DNA from 2 places in the Cytobacillus sp. IB215665 genome. Region 2 is predicted to be linked to the other one. Evidence: a T-box and tRNA genes for the amino acid it is inferred to sense, from the RefSeq annotation. Region 2 holds a T-box; the other holds one or more tRNA genes.
The links. A T-box is a leader RNA that pairs with one kind of tRNA and senses whether it is charged. The one in region 2 lies ahead of alaS (alanine--tRNA ligase), so its partner is inferred to be a tRNA-Ala.
Positions count from the first base shown of each region.

Region 1: it has a tRNA-Ala gene. The T-box ahead of alaS (alanine--tRNA ligase) is inferred to sense a tRNA for this amino acid. The anticodon was not compared.

Region 1 is NZ_JAXBME010000008.1:1,090-10,072, reverse strand. It holds gene SLH52_RS11845 (beta-propeller fold lactonase family protein) at 1-100, opposite strand, end outside; gene SLH52_RS11840 (cytochrome D1 domain-containing protein) at 334-1,368, opposite strand; tRNA gene SLH52_RS11835 (tRNA-Ala) at 1,880-1,952, opposite strand; gene SLH52_RS11830 (MgtC/SapB family protein) at 2,022-2,699, opposite strand; gene SLH52_RS11825 (glycerol-3-phosphate acyltransferase) at 3,040-3,603, shown strand; gene SLH52_RS11820 (aminotransferase class V-fold PLP-dependent enzyme) at 3,700-5,283, shown strand; gene SLH52_RS11815 (beta-propeller domain-containing protein) at 5,362-7,515, shown strand; gene SLH52_RS11810 (DMT family transporter) at 7,838-8,734, shown strand; gene SLH52_RS11805 (protein-glutamine gamma-glutamyltransferase) at 8,862-8,983, opposite strand, start outside.
Region 2 is NZ_JAXBME010000002.1:198,382-207,364, reverse strand. It holds gene SLH52_RS02945 (IreB family regulatory phosphoprotein) at 1-204, opposite strand, end outside; gene alaS (alanine--tRNA ligase) at 284-2,920, opposite strand; T-box leader at 3,184-3,471, opposite strand; gene SLH52_RS02935 (AI-2E family transporter) at 3,510-4,571, opposite strand; gene SLH52_RS02930 (YrzQ family protein) at 4,661-4,798, opposite strand; gene SLH52_RS02925 (hypothetical protein) at 4,825-5,016, opposite strand; gene SLH52_RS02920 (PRC-barrel domain-containing protein) at 5,031-5,504, opposite strand; gene SLH52_RS02915 (ATP-dependent RecD-like DNA helicase) at 5,539-7,908, opposite strand; gene SLH52_RS02910 (tetratricopeptide repeat protein) at 8,243-8,896, opposite strand.

The DNA.
Region 1 (8,983 bases), on a different contig from region 2:
AAGGGATTGTGGCGATTGTGGAGTGCTTTTTAATATCAATAACAGACACAGAACCTGAGTTACCAAGGTTATCGTTGTTTACTACATAAGCCAAAACCATTATACTTACCTCCTTACAAATGTGCAATCCTCATTCATGAATATAGATCAAGAACTAGCCTAGACTGGGTGTGGGATCAGGAATTTCAAAAGGCAAACGGTACGTAGTGGCGTGTGCTAGGTCGCTTTGTATCCGGTTGTGAATAAGAGTTAGATAGACAGGATATACTGATTTACTGGTTGGTAAGCCTTTTCGGACTCCTCCGGAAAAAGCCCCGTTCTTATTGAGTGGGGCTAATTCGGTGTGAAGGCCAAATTAAATGGATTAGTCCCAGCTGGAATGGAGGTGATGATAGAGTGCGTTTTAACGTCAATGGCTGTTACAGTGCCCGGGTTATTATTATTCGGGAGATATGCTAATTTTCCATCCGGAGTGAAATTGATAAAAACACCAGTACCGGATAAAACGTCTGTATCTATGTTAGAAATAATTATGTGTGTTTTCGTATCAATAACACAGATAGCATTAGTAACGTTATTACTTATTACTGAAAAATAAGCAAATTTTCCATCGGGTGTTACAGAGACATCAAATACAAAGCCTCCTGTCTGAATCGTTGCAATTACGCTATGCGTTTTAACATCGATGACTGACACAGAGTTATCAAATATATTAGTGACATAAGCAAGCTTTCCATCTGGTGTAAATGCTACTCTAAACGACATGATTCCAACTGAAATAGAAGCAATAACAGAATGCGTCTTTACATCGATAACTGAAACTGTAGAAGGGTCATTTCCATTAGAGCCAGTTACATAAGCGAGTTTACCGTTTGGAGAAAGTTTTGTATCTTGCGGGGTTCCTTCAACACTTATAGTTGCTATAACGGAATGAGTTTTCACGTCAATAACGCATACAGTACTCGGATTTGTCACATAGGCGAGTTTTCCATCAGGAGTAAACGAAATAAAAAATGGGCCATCACCAACATCCACAGTAGCAACCACACTGTGTGTTTTTACATCAATTACCGAAACTACAGTATCTCCACGTCCCGTCACATAAGCAAGTTTACCATCAGGTGTAAATTCAACGAAAGCTGGCCTCCCACCTACTTGAACAGAAGAGATAACGCTATGAGTTTTCGTATCAATAACGGAAACAGACACACCACCACTATTGGTGACATAAGCGATTTTACCGTCCGGTGTGAATGCAACATCTTGAGGATTCATACCGACTGACATTGTAGCAATCACGCTATGAGTTTTCGTATCAATAACCGAGATACTACAACCGTCTATATTTGTTACATAAGCCAGTACCATCGCACCGTCCTCCTTTTATTCGTTTATAACAGTGTATGCGGTGATGTTCGTTGTGAGTATTGAAAAAGCCCCGTTCAAATGAGCGGGGTCAATTGCTAGTTCAGCAAGGCGAAGCTTTCCTTCGCTACATATTATTTATGTTCCAAGGCTTGCCGATGTTAGGATTAATAACTAATGTAGCAAAATTTATACCAAAATTCCTTCCGTAAACCACACTTGTGGCCTTTTTCCCATGTTCATTTACGTCCTTAACCGCATTCTTAATCATTTGTTCGCTAAAATTCAGATTCATAATGAAAGTCTACGATTAATTCTCCGAATGTGTCATAACATTTGTCCCTTCATTTGCTACGTATTATTTACGCAACAAAAGGAACTTATTTTTGCTAGCACTATGCAGCGTGGACAATATGAGCTGTTTTCTGCCCCAAGCCAGCGGTAAGTCAATGGACATAAAAAAACCCCGAACGTTGATATGACGGGATTTTTGTAAGTGAAGTTTATTGTATAATGGAGCATAGCGGGCTCGAACCGCTGACCTCTACACTGCCAGTGTAGCGCTCTCCCAGCTGAGCTAATGCCCCTTATATGGAAAATAATATCATGAATATTGAACATAGATCAATATTCATATTTTTAGAATGTAAGTGACTTTACAGGCTCTCTATTTCAATACTGCTCACACCTGGGATTTTTTGAACTGTATAGTACACATCTGTTGTATAACGTTTTTGATCGACGGTTATTTTCATTTGGATCAACTTAGTTTCTTCAGAATCTTTAATCCGAATATGCTTTAGTGTAATTTCTTCCTGTTGAAGGCTAGTTAGTATGTTTGAAACTTGGGTATTGTCTTGAACGATGAGTTTAAGTAAAATTTCTTTTTCACGTAGTTTTTTTGGACCTAGTAAGCCTATTAAGATGGGTACGATTTCAACACTAATGATGAGTAAGATAACGCCTGCAATTGCTGCCCAATAAAAGCCCGCCCCTACAGCGATACCAATGCCAGCAGCTCCCCATATCATTGCAGCTGTCGTTAATCCAGAAATACTGTCATTCCCTCTCCGTAATATAACACCAGCACCTAAAAAGCCAATCCCTGAAACGATTTGAGCAGCTAATCGCAATGGATCCATTGTGATGCGATTGCTGTCTGGAAACTGATAAGCAGATTCAATCGATACAATCGTTAATAAACAACTTACAATAGATATAACGAGACTTGTCTTTAATCCAACGGGTTTCCTTTTTAGTTCCCGTTCTAAACCTATAATTAATCCTAATATGGCAGATAAGCCTAGTTGTAACAAATGAGAAGTTTCAATCATAAAGCATCACCTTTAGGTAAGTATTTTAGAAGAGAAATATACATTCGTATGTTAAAATATTTTACAAGTGTAGAATTTGTAATGATAAGAATTTTCGAACCATTTAGATATCACTTAGGGATTCAGTTTTTTTAATAGGTTTTTTTCTCATTGCTTGTTGTTATACGTACTACTACTTAAGCATGGAATCATCTCTAACATTCGTAGCATCTTTACATTTGGCAAAGGGCTGAAACAAGTAAAAAAACTATTTAACAGTTTCTAACTTAGTAACAATAACAACAATGTTTACGAAAAGAGCCTTTTAATAAAATATACGATTTTATTTAGGAGGCAATAGATGAATAATTTGATCTTTGGTCTTGTGTCATATTTACTTGGTACGATCATGACAGGCCTTTTTGTAACCAAGTTTTACGCAGGTGTTGATATACGAGATCATGGAAGTGGAAATATTGGTGCGCGGAACACCGGACGGATTGTTGGAAAAAAAGGTTTTATTCTTACGTTCTGTGGTGATGCATTAAAAGGAGCAGTTGTTGTTGGAATTGCAAAACTGCTGTCATTTTCACTAGAATTTCAATTGCTTTGCCTACTACTTGTAGTAATAGGTCATATTTGGCCTATAACACTTCGTTTCAAGGGTGGAAAAGGAATATCAACATTATTAGGTGGATTGATTGTGTTTGATGAGCTAATTTGTTTATTGTTGTTAATATTCTTTTTCGTTTGTTATTTAGTTATGCGTAGTTTTACACTTGCTGGTTTAGCCGCAATTTCTTTGTTGCCACTAATATTGTTATTTATAAATTATTCAATACCGAGTGTTGTTATTGCAATATTTATCGTTTTAATTATAATTTTTGCTCACAGAGATAATGTTTTCTTGAGATGGAAAACATAGTTATTTTATCTTAACATGTTAATTTAAAATAAAGAAAAGTTAATTATGTTTTCCCGATATTAATAACCTCATAATTTATAAACGGAGCTGATGGATATGGGATACATTTATAAAGTTGCAAAAAACGCTGATGAATTGAATCAAATTCATTCGTTAAACTACGAAACTTTTGTAGAGGAAATTCCACAACATGGTTCGAATACATCAAAGGAATTAGTAGACCAATTTCATGATGAAAATACATATCTAATATGTAAGCACCGAGATGAAGTGATTGGGATGGTTGCCTTGCGACATAATAGGCCATTTTCATTAGATAAAAAAATAGGCAAAGTAGAAGGACAGTTACCTGTTAATGCTTCATTTCCATGTGAAATAAGGCTATTAGCTGTAAAAAAAGAGTATCGTAATGGGAGGGTGTTTGTAGGGCTTGCTCAATTATTAGCTAGGTATTGTTTGAAAAAAGGGTATGATCTAGCTGTAATATCGGGAACAACTCGCAGAGCTAAATTATATGCTCAATTGGGCTTTCAGCCATTTTCACAGCTCGTAGGGAAAGAAGATGCTTATTTCCAACCGATGTATTTAACTAGAGATACATTTGAAGAATCAGTGGCTGGACGTTTGATGCCGACAATGAAATCGTTTCTACCTGGGCCTGTATCTATTAGAGATGAAGTTACAGAAGCGTTAAATGAAAAGCCGATTTCTCATCGATCTACTGAATTTCATAAATTATTGAGTAAAGTAAAAGGGAAACTATGTAATCTAACGAATGCTATGGATGTGCAGTTGCTAATGGGAACGGGGACACTAGCAAATGACATGATAGCTATGCAATTAAAACTAAACAGAGGAAAAGGGCTAATTCTTGTAAATGGTGAGTTCGGAAACAGGTTAGTAGACCATGCCAATAGATGTGGGCTGCAATTTGATATGATAGAAAAAAAGTGGGGAGAACCTTTTTGCTCAGAAGAAATTAAAAGAAAAATACACCAATCAGAATATTCATGGATATGGGCAGTTCATTGTGAAACATCTACCGGTATGATAAATGATATTGACGCACTTAAAGAACTAAGCACAGCACATAATATTAAATTGTGTTTAGATTGTATAAGTACGACCGGGATTATACCTGTAGATTTGAAGGATGTTTTTTTAGCCTCAGGGGTAAGTGGGAAGGGATTAGGAGCTTACACTGGCATATCATTTGTTTATCACAACAACTCAATAAAATCATCTCCACTTATTCCAAAATACTTAGATTTAGGTATCTATATCGAAAATGAAGGAGTGGCTTTCTCTTCCTCATCAAATTTATTAAGTGCTCTTCATACTGCATTAGATAGCTATGAAACATTAGAAAAGTTCACTCATATACGTAAACAATATTCGTTCATACGATCAGAAGTGGAGCGCATAGGCTTGAAGATTTTGGTAGATGAAGAGTTTTCATCACCAGGTATTATGACAATCGTTGTTCCCTCGCACTTGCTTTCTACCGATATAGGAGATGAATTATATATACAGGGATACTATCTTCATTATGAAAGTAGCTATTTAACAGCGAATAATTGGCTACAAATTGCCTGTATGAATAGATATGATGACCAAGACATAGAGAATATGATAAAACATTTAAAAAACGGGATAGGTCATATTAACCATTGTGTGTAACATTTCCCACCAACTGTCGTCTATTGTTATGAGAGTATAGGGGTGCCCTTAGACAATTTTCAGAAAGGTGGAACAGAAATGAAGAAGTTCTCTGTAATTAGCTTTTGTATAGTAGCGTTAAGCTTTCTGTTTGGCTTGTTCTTTTATCAATTTCGTCCAGCCATTGCGAGTGACTTAATAGATCTTAATGAACAATCAGTCGTCTTACCAAATAAAATGTGGGAAATTTCATTTTCATCACCAGTAGATGAATCAACCATATCATCACAATCTGTCTATATAAAAAATAGCCAGAATGAAAAGGCTGACGTTAGTCTACTGTTAAGTGAAGATAAAAAGCTATTAACGATTACTGCTCCAGCAGACGGCTATGAAGTGAAGGAAGACTACACACTTGTTATTACTTCGGAGGTCGCTCTAGATTCGGGGAAACGATTACCTTCTAATACGAACTTTTCTTTCACAGTCATACCTGAAATCCCTACAATTGGATCGAAAGAAGAGCTGCATGAATATTTCCAAAGTATTATTGATTTCTATGAAACGAACAGAGATATGACAGTTATGGAAGAAAAGGCAGATGCTGAAGTATCTACATTATCAGAAGACAATTCATTTTCAGAAACGAATAATCAAGTGCAAGGTGTAGATGAGGCGGATAGAGTAAAAACTGATGGAGAATATATTTACCATATATCTAACCAGGATGTGGTCATTACAAAGGCCGTTCCAGCAGATGCTATGAAGGTAGTGGCGACTATTTCTAACAAGGAGTTTTCTCCTTCACAACTATTTATTGAAGGTGATAAACTAATTGTGATTGGCTCAACTTACGGTACACAATATTATGAGGAAGCAACAAGGAGTTTAATTGCTCCTATAGAACAGGTCACAAACGCATATGTATATGATATAACTAAACGTGATAATCCAATAGAAGTGAAAGCAGTTTCTTTAGAAGGAAGTTATGTTACAGCGAGGAAAATGGATTCAATTATCTATCTTGTGGCTAATCAATATCCTCATTATTGGATACTAAAAGATGAGGAGCAAATTGATTTACGACCAAGTTATTATGATTCAGCTGTGAGTGATGATTTACAAATAGTGAATTATGATGAAATAAGTTATATTCCAGATTCAAAAGAAGCCAATTATATGATGATAGGAACTTTTGATATAAATACCCCTGATGAAGAGATGAAGGTAACAACTTGGTTAGGTAGTGGACACAATATCTATATGTCTACGGAAAACCTTTATGTAGCAGTTACTAAGTTTCCGATGATATCTACTTTCGAAAAGCTCATGGAAGAACCATCTACGCAAAGTACTGAAATATATAAATTCTCAATTGATGGTCCAGATGTAAAATTTTATAGCTATGGTGAAGTTAATGGAACAGTATTAAATCAATTTTCTATGGATGAAGCTGAAGGGTACTTTCGCATCGCTACAACTTCAGGCGAGGTGTGGAATGATGAACGCCCGTCCTCAAATAACTTATATGTTTTAGACGACAAAATGTCCACAGTAGGTTCTTTAGAGGATTTAGCAATGGGTGAGCGAATTTATTCAGTTAGGTTTATGAATGACAGAGCTTATGTTGTCACATTTAAACAAGTAGACCCATTATTTGTTCTCGATTTGAGTAATCCTAATAAACCAGCAGTATTGGGGGAATTAAAAATCCCTGGATTCAGTAACTATTTACATCCTTATGACGAAAATCATATTATCGGCTTCGGGCAGAATACTACACTCGTTGCAAATAAAGACCCGAACATAGAGCCTAGAGTTATAACAGATGGAGTGAAGATTTCACTTTTTGATATTACTGATGTAACAAATCCACAGGAAAAATTCACAGAAATTATTGGAGGTAGGGGAACTTACTCGCCATTGAATTATGACCATAAAGCATTACTATTTAATAAGGATATGAACTTATTCGCATTTCCAATTGCAATTTATGATAACAAAGAAGATAGTGAATTTGAACAAATCTTTTCATTTCAAGGAGGATATATATATCATATAGATTTGGAGAATGGTTTTCAGTTAAGTTCAACGGTAACACATCAACAAGAAAACATTTTGTACCCAGATTGGGAGAACGAAATATACCGACTTATCTATATTGATGATGTACTATATGCTCTATCACCTTCAACGATTACAGCACACAATTTAGGTACGTATGAAGAGATTAATAAGGTTCTAGTGAAGTAGTGTGTGATCAGTTAGTATTTTATTATTAAGGCTGTTTTCGTATTGATTATTGCTTTTCGTATTAAGAAATATACAGTTAGTCAACTAGCTTACGTGGCATCTTTTCTACCCTGTACAACAATGAGTAACATATAAAACCACTTTTATGGTACTTATTTGTAACAATAGACGAAAAGAACGGTAAGTAAAAATAGATCCGCTGAGGGTCTGAACCAATTTTGGTATAGACCCTTTAGCTTTGCTCTTTAGATATTGAAGGAGTCTTATTTATGTTTATTGTTCAATAAGTTATCGTTACAAGGGAAAGGGTTATTATGAAACAATGAAAAAAATAATCTTAAATCCTTATGCTGCACTTATTATAGGGGTTATTTCTGTTTCTACTTCTGCGGTAATCGTAAAAGTCATTACAGCACCGGCACCTGTTATCGCATTTTATAGGATGCTATTTGCAGTTCTATTTATTTCTCCAATTTTCTTGATGAAAAATGTGAAAGAAATGGCTCTCATGTCTAAGCGAGAATGGATATATTCAGTTGGGGCAGGCATTTTTCTAGCTTTTCATTTTATCCTTTGGTTTGAATCTCTGCAGTATACTTCTGTAGCGAGTTCTGTTGTGTTTGTATCTCTTCAGCCGTTATTTGCATTTGTAGGAACAATGGTTTTTTTTCAAGAAAGGATAACATTCAAAGCATTTATGACTGGTTTGTTAGCTATTATCGGTAGCTTTATTATTAGTATAGGGGATTTTAGGCTAAGTGATAGTGCATTGCTTGGGGATATATTAGCTATATTTGCGTGTGTTATGGTTACAGCTTATTTGTTATTAGGTCAGTATACTAGAAAACGCTTGGCAGTCATTACGTATACTTTTGTTGTTTACGGAGTGAGTACGATTACATTATTTATTTATGTACTGTTACTAGGTTATCCATTATTACAATACCCAACGACTGATTGGTATTACTTTTTATTTTTGGCAATTGTTCCAACCTTGCTAGGGCATAGCCTTTTTAATTGGACGTTAAAGTGGTTAAGTACGGCAACCGTTTCAATAGGAATTTTATTCGAACCAGTAGGAGCTTCAATTTTGGCATACTTCATTCTAGGTGAACAAGTGATTTGGACACAAATATTAGGTGGTGCCATTATCATTGTTGCTATTGCGTTTTTTATAGTAGAAAGCAATGCAAAAAGGTTTGAAAAGTCAATCAAATAGCACTTTTTGATATAAAGCAAAAGCTGTAGAACAATTGAGAAGGCCGTTTTCGCATTGCTTGTTGATTTTGTTCCGAGGAAATAAACATGTATTAAAACGATAGCAACAAAGTAACTGTAAAGAGTCATTACAATATATAGTTTTTATTACCTATGTTAGCAATAATCATTTTAAATGAGTTGATGGAATGAGAAAGTCTTATTTCTTTCCTATACACTGACAAAGCTTTGTAATTAGGTCTTGATGTTT
Region 2 (8,983 bases):
AATTTGTCTTATAATGTTCCTAGCGTCTTTATGACGAGGAATATAGGCAGGATCGCCAGATAATAAATATCCTACAACTTGGTTAATTGGATTGTAACCTTTGTCTTGCAAAGCATCATAAACTGTAAACAGTACATCTTTTACATTTGTTTCGACAGGTTCTTCTGAAAAATTAAATTGCATTGTTTTATCGAACGAGCTCATTATATGCACCTCACCCTCAAGATCCGACTGTTGAATCTGTCAAGTTTTTCATACTTACATTGTACACTAAATCTATAAATTATAAAACGGATTTAACCCATTCTTCAACATAGTTTAATGCACTTTCAAGTTTATTCGGGTCTTTTCCACCTGCTTGTGCCATATCAGGTCGACCACCACCACCACCGCCACAGCGTGTAGCTACTTCTTTGACTACTTTGCCAGCATGGTAGCCCTTTTGAATCAAATCCTTTGTAACACCGGCTACTATATTCACTTTATCATCAGTAATAGCACCTAAGACAACAACGGCTGAGCCTAAATTTTGTTTTAATTCATCAACCATTGAGCGTAAATTATTCATATCTGCTGCATCTACAATACTCGTTAGAACCGAAACTCCATTCACATCTTTAACTGCATTGACTAAATTACTTGCTTCAATATTTCCTAGCTTTGCCGATAAGGATTCATTTTCACGCTGAAGCATACGTAATTCGGATGTCAAAGTTTCAATTCTGCTCGTAACATCCTTCGGATTTACTTTTAATTTGTTTGCAGCTTCATGTAATAACTGAACTTGCTCATTAATCACTTGATATGCTCCTTGACCCGTAACGGCTTCTATACGCCTTGTTCCAGCACCAATACCTGATTCTGAAATGACCTTGAATAAACCGATGACCGAAGTATTCGGTACATGGCAACCACCACATAGCTCTAAACTGTAGTCACCAACTTGAACAACACGTACAACCTCTCCATATTTTTCACCGAAAAGTGCCATTGCACCCATCTCTTTTGCTTCATCAAGTGACTTATAGTCAATTTGAACTGCAATGCTTTTCCAAATTTGTTCATTAACAATGGACTCAATTTGATCCAATTCTTCCTGTGTCACTTGACCAAAATGTGAAAAGTCAAATCGCAGACGATCAGCATTTACCAATGAACCAGCTTGATTAACATGTTTTCCTAATACATCTTTCAACGCTTGGTGAAGAAGGTGAGTAGCTGTATGATTCTTAATAATATTTGACCGTTTTTCTTCATTTATTATCGCTTCAAATGCTTGACCTTTTTGTAGTGTTCCTTTTTCAACGATAACATGATGAATATTTTGTCCATTTGGAGCTTTTTGAACATCTTTTACTTTTACTACAGTATCTTTATTTTCAAATAATCCCTGGTCAGCAATCTGCCCACCACTTTCAGCATAAAAAGGTGTTTTATCCACGATAATTTGTGCCTCTTGCCCTTGTTCTATACGTTCAACAAAGTCACCATCATTAACAATTATTTCAATTTTACTTTCAGCTTTTGTTTTATCATATCCAACAAAGCTACTTTCAACCTTAACGTCACCTAACACTCCGCCTTGCACTTGCATTGAATCAACATCTTGACGAGCAGCACGGGCTCGTTCACGTTGGAGCTCCATCTCTTTTTCAAATCCTGCATGATCAACCTTCATATGTTCATCTTCTGCATATTCCTCAGTAAGCTCAACTGGAAAACCGTATGTATCATATAAACGAAACACATCTGTTCCAGAAATTATATCACTGCCATTTTCTTTTTCTTTTTTAATTACACTAGCTAAAATCGATAAGCCATCGTTAAGTGTTTCATGGAAACGTTCTTCTTCATTTTTCACAACTTTTTGGATAAATTCAGTCTTAGCCTTTACTTCCGGGTAAAAATCAACCATGATTTCTGCTACGGTTGGTACAAGCTCAAACATAAACGGTCGTTGGATATTAATTTTCTTTGCGTAACGCACAGCTCGACGTAATAAACGGCGCAATACATAACCTCTTCCTTCATTTGATGGAAGTGCACCATCACTTACAGCAAACGTAACCGTGCGAATATGGTCAGCAATTACTTTAAATGCAACATCTTTTGAACTGTCTTGACGGTATTTTTCATTTGAGATATTCTCTGTCGCTTCGATAATTGGCATAAAAAGATCTGTATCAAAGTTGGTAGGAACATCCTGGATAATTGAACACATGCGTTCAAGTCCCATACCTGTATCAATATTTTTCTTTGGTAGGGGAGTATAAGATCCATCAGGATTATGATTAAATTGTGAAAATACTAAATTCCATACTTCTAAATAACGCTCATTTTCTCCACCCGGAAATAATTCAGGGTCATTGGGATCATTCCCAAATTGCTCTCCGCGATCATAAAAAATTTCTGTATTTGGTCCACTTGGTCCTTCACCAATATCCCAAAAATTTTCCTCTAATCGAATAATACGTTCTTTCGGAACACCAACTTCCTTATTCCATATTTCAAACGCCTCATCGTCTTCTGGGTGGATCGTGACAGAGAGCTTTTCTGGATCAAACCCTATCCACTTATCACTTGTTAAGAATTCCCATGCCCAATGAATTGCTTCATTTTTAAAATAATCTCCTATAGAAAAATTTCCTAACATTTCAAAGAAAGTATGATGACGAGCTGTTTGCCCAACGTTTTCGATATCATTTGTTCTAATTGATTTTTGAGCATTACAAATTCTAGGGTTATCTGGAATAACTCTGCCATCAAAATATTTCTTTAATGTAGCAACACCACTATTTATCCATAACAGCGTTTGGTCTTCATGTGGCACTAATGAAGCACTTGGTTCTATTGCATGGTCTTTTTCCTGAAAAAAATCTAAAAACATTTGGCGTACTTCTGCAGAGTTTAGTTTCTTCATGTTAATATCTCCTTTTTATAAATTGTTCAATAAAGCACTGACAAAAAATATTTTACTAATTGAATACTCTTTAATAATGGCTCTTTTCGAAAACTATGTTGCTAATGGCACCAAACTAGCAAAGTAAATAGGTTTAATACGTTGGACATTTTTTTAAGAAGAAAAGATGCCACGAACGATAGTGGTGTACGTGTTAATTACTAATTCGAAAATCAACTCCATGCGAAAACAGCCTCAAAAATATAAAAAACTCCCATCCCAAAAGCAGGGACGAGAGTTATACTCGCGGTACCACCCTGATTATGAACAATTTCAAAAAGCGTAAATTCCTCACCATTTCTGTTAAATGACAAGCGCCTTACAGAAAAATATGTTTGTTCATCACTCATGATAAGCCGTAACGTGGCAAAACGGCAGGGTTTATCTGCACTCAAGATTAGCTTTCTGTTATCCTTCACCTAGAATTTCTTTCAGCCTAAAGGGAAATTCCTCTCTGATTTTATAATTACGTAAGGTGGACTATAACATACTCGATCCGTCATCGTTTTCCGTATTATAATGCGAATTATAGACAAGCAAAACTTGTTTGTCAATGATTCATTAAATATGTTTTGGCATGAAGTATCGTCACTTTTAGTATCGCTAAAAAAGGAACAGCAATTATTAAACCTAATACACCCGCAATCTCTCCGCCAACTAACAATGCAAACATTATAACGATAGGGTGCATATGCAAGCTTTTTCCTACAATTAGTGGTGATAATACATTACCTTCAATAAATTGTAAAACAAGCACTAAACCGGATACGAATATAACCATTTTCATTGAGATAGTCGCCGCGATAATTACGGCTGGAACTAAACCAATAATAGGTCCAAAATACGGAATAATATTAGTAACCCCTATGATGCTTCCTAGTAACAAAGGGTATTTCATTTTGATTAACCAAAAACCAATTGTTGCAATAATTCCGATCGCAAAGCACACAAAAAGTTGCCCTCTAATGTAATTACCAAGTGATTCATCAACCCCTTTTAAAAACTCTTTCCCAGGAGTGCGAAATTTCTTTGGTGTTATGTACCATATTGCCTTATTTATATCTGGGTAGTCTTTAAGCATATAGAAAACTAAAAACGGAATGATAGCAATTAAAATAATATAGTTCAGCAATCGTTTCATACTGTTTAATAACTTTGTAACTAGTAATGCACTCTCTTTCTCAATTGATTGTAGCCCTTCCTCAATTCTATCGTGAAATCCATTTGGCCAATGGGATGTTTGATCACGAATTTCCTCAATCCAATCTCGATACGTCTCGATAAATATTGGTACATTTTCACTTAAGTCTTTTAGCTGTTCAATAATAATTGGTACTCCTTTATATAAACCAAAACCAACTCCTCCAAAGAACAAAGTATATATAAGTAAAATAGCAATAGACCTGGGAACTCCATGATGGTGGATTTTTTCAATAATGGGATGAAGTAAGTAAGTAATAAATGCAGCAATAACAAAAGGGGTAATTACAATTGCAATCATCTTTAGCGTTGGTTTCCAAATCGGTGCAAGCTTCATAAAAACGTATAACAATACAAACATTAATAAGAAGAGAAGTAAGCGATAAATCCATACTAATCGAATGTCCTTCATCTATAACCCACCTCTAATTAAATTCTGATCGTTACGAAATATCAACTTTAAAAAAGGGCAGAACCCGTAATTGGATCAGCCCCTTTTAGTCAGTAAAGCATCTTAGCAACTTTCTTTCTCATTTTCTTTATATTTTTTGGAGACATTATGTCACTTCTTTGATTCACTTGGTATGCTGCTACCCCCATACCTAATGCAACCAATGAAGCAGTAATTGTTCTGTTCATATTGTCCTCCTTAATGAAAGAGTCAATTACAAATTTATCGTACGATCTTCTTCTCCAAAGAGGTCATCCAATGAACTAAGCGTTCCATCTTCTTCAACTTGATGGGTATTAATGATACCTTGGTTTACTGACATCTCTATAAAACAGTTCCAACAATAATATTGGTTCACACCAATTTTACCAAGATCTTTATTTTTACAATTTGGACACATTAACATCAAACGACACCTCTTTATTTCCGCTTAGCTTTTAAAATGATGGTATCTTTGTTAACGGTAAAGTCATTGCTTTTAATTACTTTTTTTCCATCACTTATATCAGAAAAGAAACCATCTGTTATTTTATACCCTTCTATTGTGCCCAATTCTTCTTGGAAAAATACGTCTTCTAATATTCCAAGAACTTCCCCATTTTCAGATTTCACAAATTTTTTTGCTAAGCTATGGTGTGTGTTTAAGTAATGTGTATTTTTCTCTTGGCGTATCGAATGTTTTGTTGTAGAGCTGTTAATCGTAATCCCATCTTTTTCAAAAGATAAAACTGATTCTATTGGAATAAAAGTATCTCTCTGAAAAAGCCTTTTACCTTCAACAACGATTGATGCGACCTTTCCATCTTCTTGAACTAATAGATCAACAACGTTACCAAGCTGTTTGCCATCATGTGAATAAACTGGTAACCCTTTTAATAAGGAAAATGTCCGCAAAGATATCCCACCTTCCCGAACATTAATAGGTTACTCAATCATCCATGAAATCATAAGGTGTAACGTTTTCCATTAATTTTTCTTCTTGTACAATAAAAGGAATGTCATCTTCGTTGTCAATTTCATCTTCATGAGCCATTATTAATTTTTCACATAATGTTGTTTGTCTTATACCATCATCATTACGACTAACTCCATGTCGAAAAGCTTGTTCTTCACCACATAATATTAGAAATTTTTTACTTCTTGTAATACCTGTATATAGTAAATTTCTCCTTAGCATGCGGTAATAGCTTTTTACAACTGGCATAATAACAATTGGAAATTCACTACCTTGAGACTTATGTATGGAACAACAATATGCGTGGGTGATTTGGTTCAAATCTTGTTTTGTATAAGTAACTTCATTTCCCTCAAAAGATACAATAACCATATCTTGTTTTTCAGTATTTTCCTTGGAGTAAAATATTGAGACAACTTCACCCATATCTCCATTAAAAACATTACTTTCTGGTTGATTGACGAGTTGCAACACCTTGTCGCCAATTCTATATACTACATCGCCAAATGACATTTCACGTTTTTGATCTGACGGAGGGTTAAACATACTTTGTAGCATTTTATTTAATTGATCAATACCTGCAGGCCCACGATACATGGGTGCTAGAACTTGGATATCCCTTGCACTATATCCTTTTTCTTTTGCACTTTGTGCAACCTTTGATACAACATCAAGTACTTGATTAGGTCTACATGGTAAAAAAGATCGATCAGTTTTTTGTGAAACAATATCTAGTGGCAATTGACCTTTTTTAATGTCATGAGCAAGCGCTATGATTGAGGATCCTTCTGACTGTCGATAAATTTCAGTTAGACGAACGGTTGGAATAATATTAGCATCTAATAAGTCCTTCAATACTTGCCCTGGTCCAACAGATGGCAATTGATCCTCATCTCCAACAATTATCATTTGAATAGATTCAGGTAATGACTTAAATAGTTGATTCGCTAGCCAAACATCAACCATTGACATTTCATCTACAATTAACAATTTTCCTTCAATTGGGTTATCTTCATCATGTTCAAATCCATCGACTCCATTCCAACCTAATAAGCGATGTATCGTCACAGCTTTTAAACCTGTAGCTTCACTCATGCGCTTTGCAGCTCTACCTGTAGGGGCAACGAGTAGAATTGGAAATGGGTTTTCTTTATTATAATCACTAGGGTTTAACGAACAGCCGTGTAAATCCGCATATACATTTACAATTCCATTAATAACTGTCGTCTTCCCAGTCCCAGGTCCTCCGGTTAGTAAAAGCATTGGTGATAATAAGGCTTTTTGAATTGCCTCTTTTTGAGATGGTGCATACTGAACATTGAGATATTCTTCTATATTACCTAACGACAATAAGAATTCCGAATCTGGAAATTGATCCTCATATTCAGTTTGACTCAATATTCGACCAATATTTGTTACAAGTCCTTTTTCTGAAAAGAATAATGAAGGACTGTAAATTTTATCCTCTTCAACAATAATTTTATCTTCTTCAGACAGTTGAGTAATAATCCGAGAGATATCTTCTTCATCCATGGAATCACGCTTATTTTCTTCTAGTAACTCTTTTACATCCTTATTTAATTGATGTAAGTATTGATATGTATGCCCTTCTTGAATTGATTGCTGATCAAGCATATAAAGACAACCTGCCTTAATACGGTGTGGATTATTGCCAGAGATACCTAACATATACCCAAGCTCATCCGCTCTACTAAAGCCAACCCCTTCAACATCTTCCACTAGCTGGTAAGGATTGTTTTGGATAATTTGTAATGTTTCATCTTTGTATACTTGATAAATCTTCATTGATAATTGCGGACCGAATCCATATTGAGATAACGCAATCATTATTTGTTCAAGACCTTGATGTTCTTTTAACGTGTCAACTATTTGTTGAGCTTTATCTTTTGAAAGTTTAGGTACCTTTTCAAGAGCCGAAGGATTTTGTAATATTGTTGAGATCGCAGCTTCACCTAATGCATCGACAATCTTGCTTGCTGTTTTTTTACCCACTCCTTGAAATAAATCACTTGATAAATACTGTATAATCCCTTGCTTCGTTTGAGGAAGATCTTTCCTGAAACTATCGACATGAAATTGCACGCCAAACTTAGGATGCTCCTTCAGTTTACCAAAAAAGATATATGTTTCATCTTCATGGATACGAGGGAAATAACCTGTGACAACTGCTTCTTTTTCTGTATATTGTTCGTTCGTTTCCTGCAATCGTATGCGAACGACAGAATATAGATTGGCTTCATTGTGAAAGATGGTGACTAGATGTGTACCCTTCATATACTTTTGCTCTTCATTATACAAATCCAGCACTCCCTGTTGCTCCATCAGCATCATTTCCCTCCTTTCATTACGAATCGTATATATATAAGTTATGAGTAGCCATTTGATCTAAAAACACTATATAAAAGCACGTCCAAATAAACTGTAACAGCTAACAATCAGGGCTTTGTTACAGTACTGCAACTAATTGAAAAACACCACTTATAGAGTTGGAATTAAACATAAAATATTATTAAGTTATCTACGTTTGGATTGTTACTTTTCATACTCATTTCGTGGCATCTTTCCTTTATATAGTGATGCTAAAAGTACCAAAACACTTCTCGTTTAATTGCTCTAGAAACATTACTAGCAATGAATAAAATCTATTATGAAAACATTAAGTTTGTTCTATTATTTTTTTTCCATGAGCAGCTAATACATGATCAGGTTGAATCTCACATGCCTTATTAAACATTGCTAAAGCTTCCTCACCATTTTCTTTAAATGCATACGCAACGCCTAAATTATAAAATGCATCCGCATGATTAGGGTCTAAATGAATAACCTGTTGAAACTGTTCCATAGCTTGATCAATTAGATTTTCATTCGCAAGACATAAGCCGTATTGAAACCTTGCTTCGGCATCATCGACATTTAGTTCAACTGCTCTTTGAAAATAAGGTAAAGCAAGTTTGGGTTGATCTAATTGTAACAACGACATCCCTAGCATAAAATAAGTATCAGAGTTTGTTAAACCTTTTTTCATGGCTATTTCGAACATATTCTTTGCATCTGCATATTTTTCATTATTGTAGTGTAAGTTACCAGTGCTGTAATAAGCCGCACCATTATTTTCATCAAGCTCAATTGCTTTATTAAAAAAAGCTATCGCCTTTTCATTTTCACCTAAGGCAGAAAGCAAGTTCCCAAAATTAATATATGCTATCGGATCCTTTGGTGAATCTTCAATAGCTTGATTAAATACCTTTGCAGCTTCTTCATATTTTCCTTCTTGCATATATTGAATTCCTAGCTTATTATTATCAACCATTTTTAAAACCTCCAATTAGCTATTAGTATAGCATAGGAATGATACTAGTGCCTCAATACACTTTGATGGCACTGTTACGTTCATCAA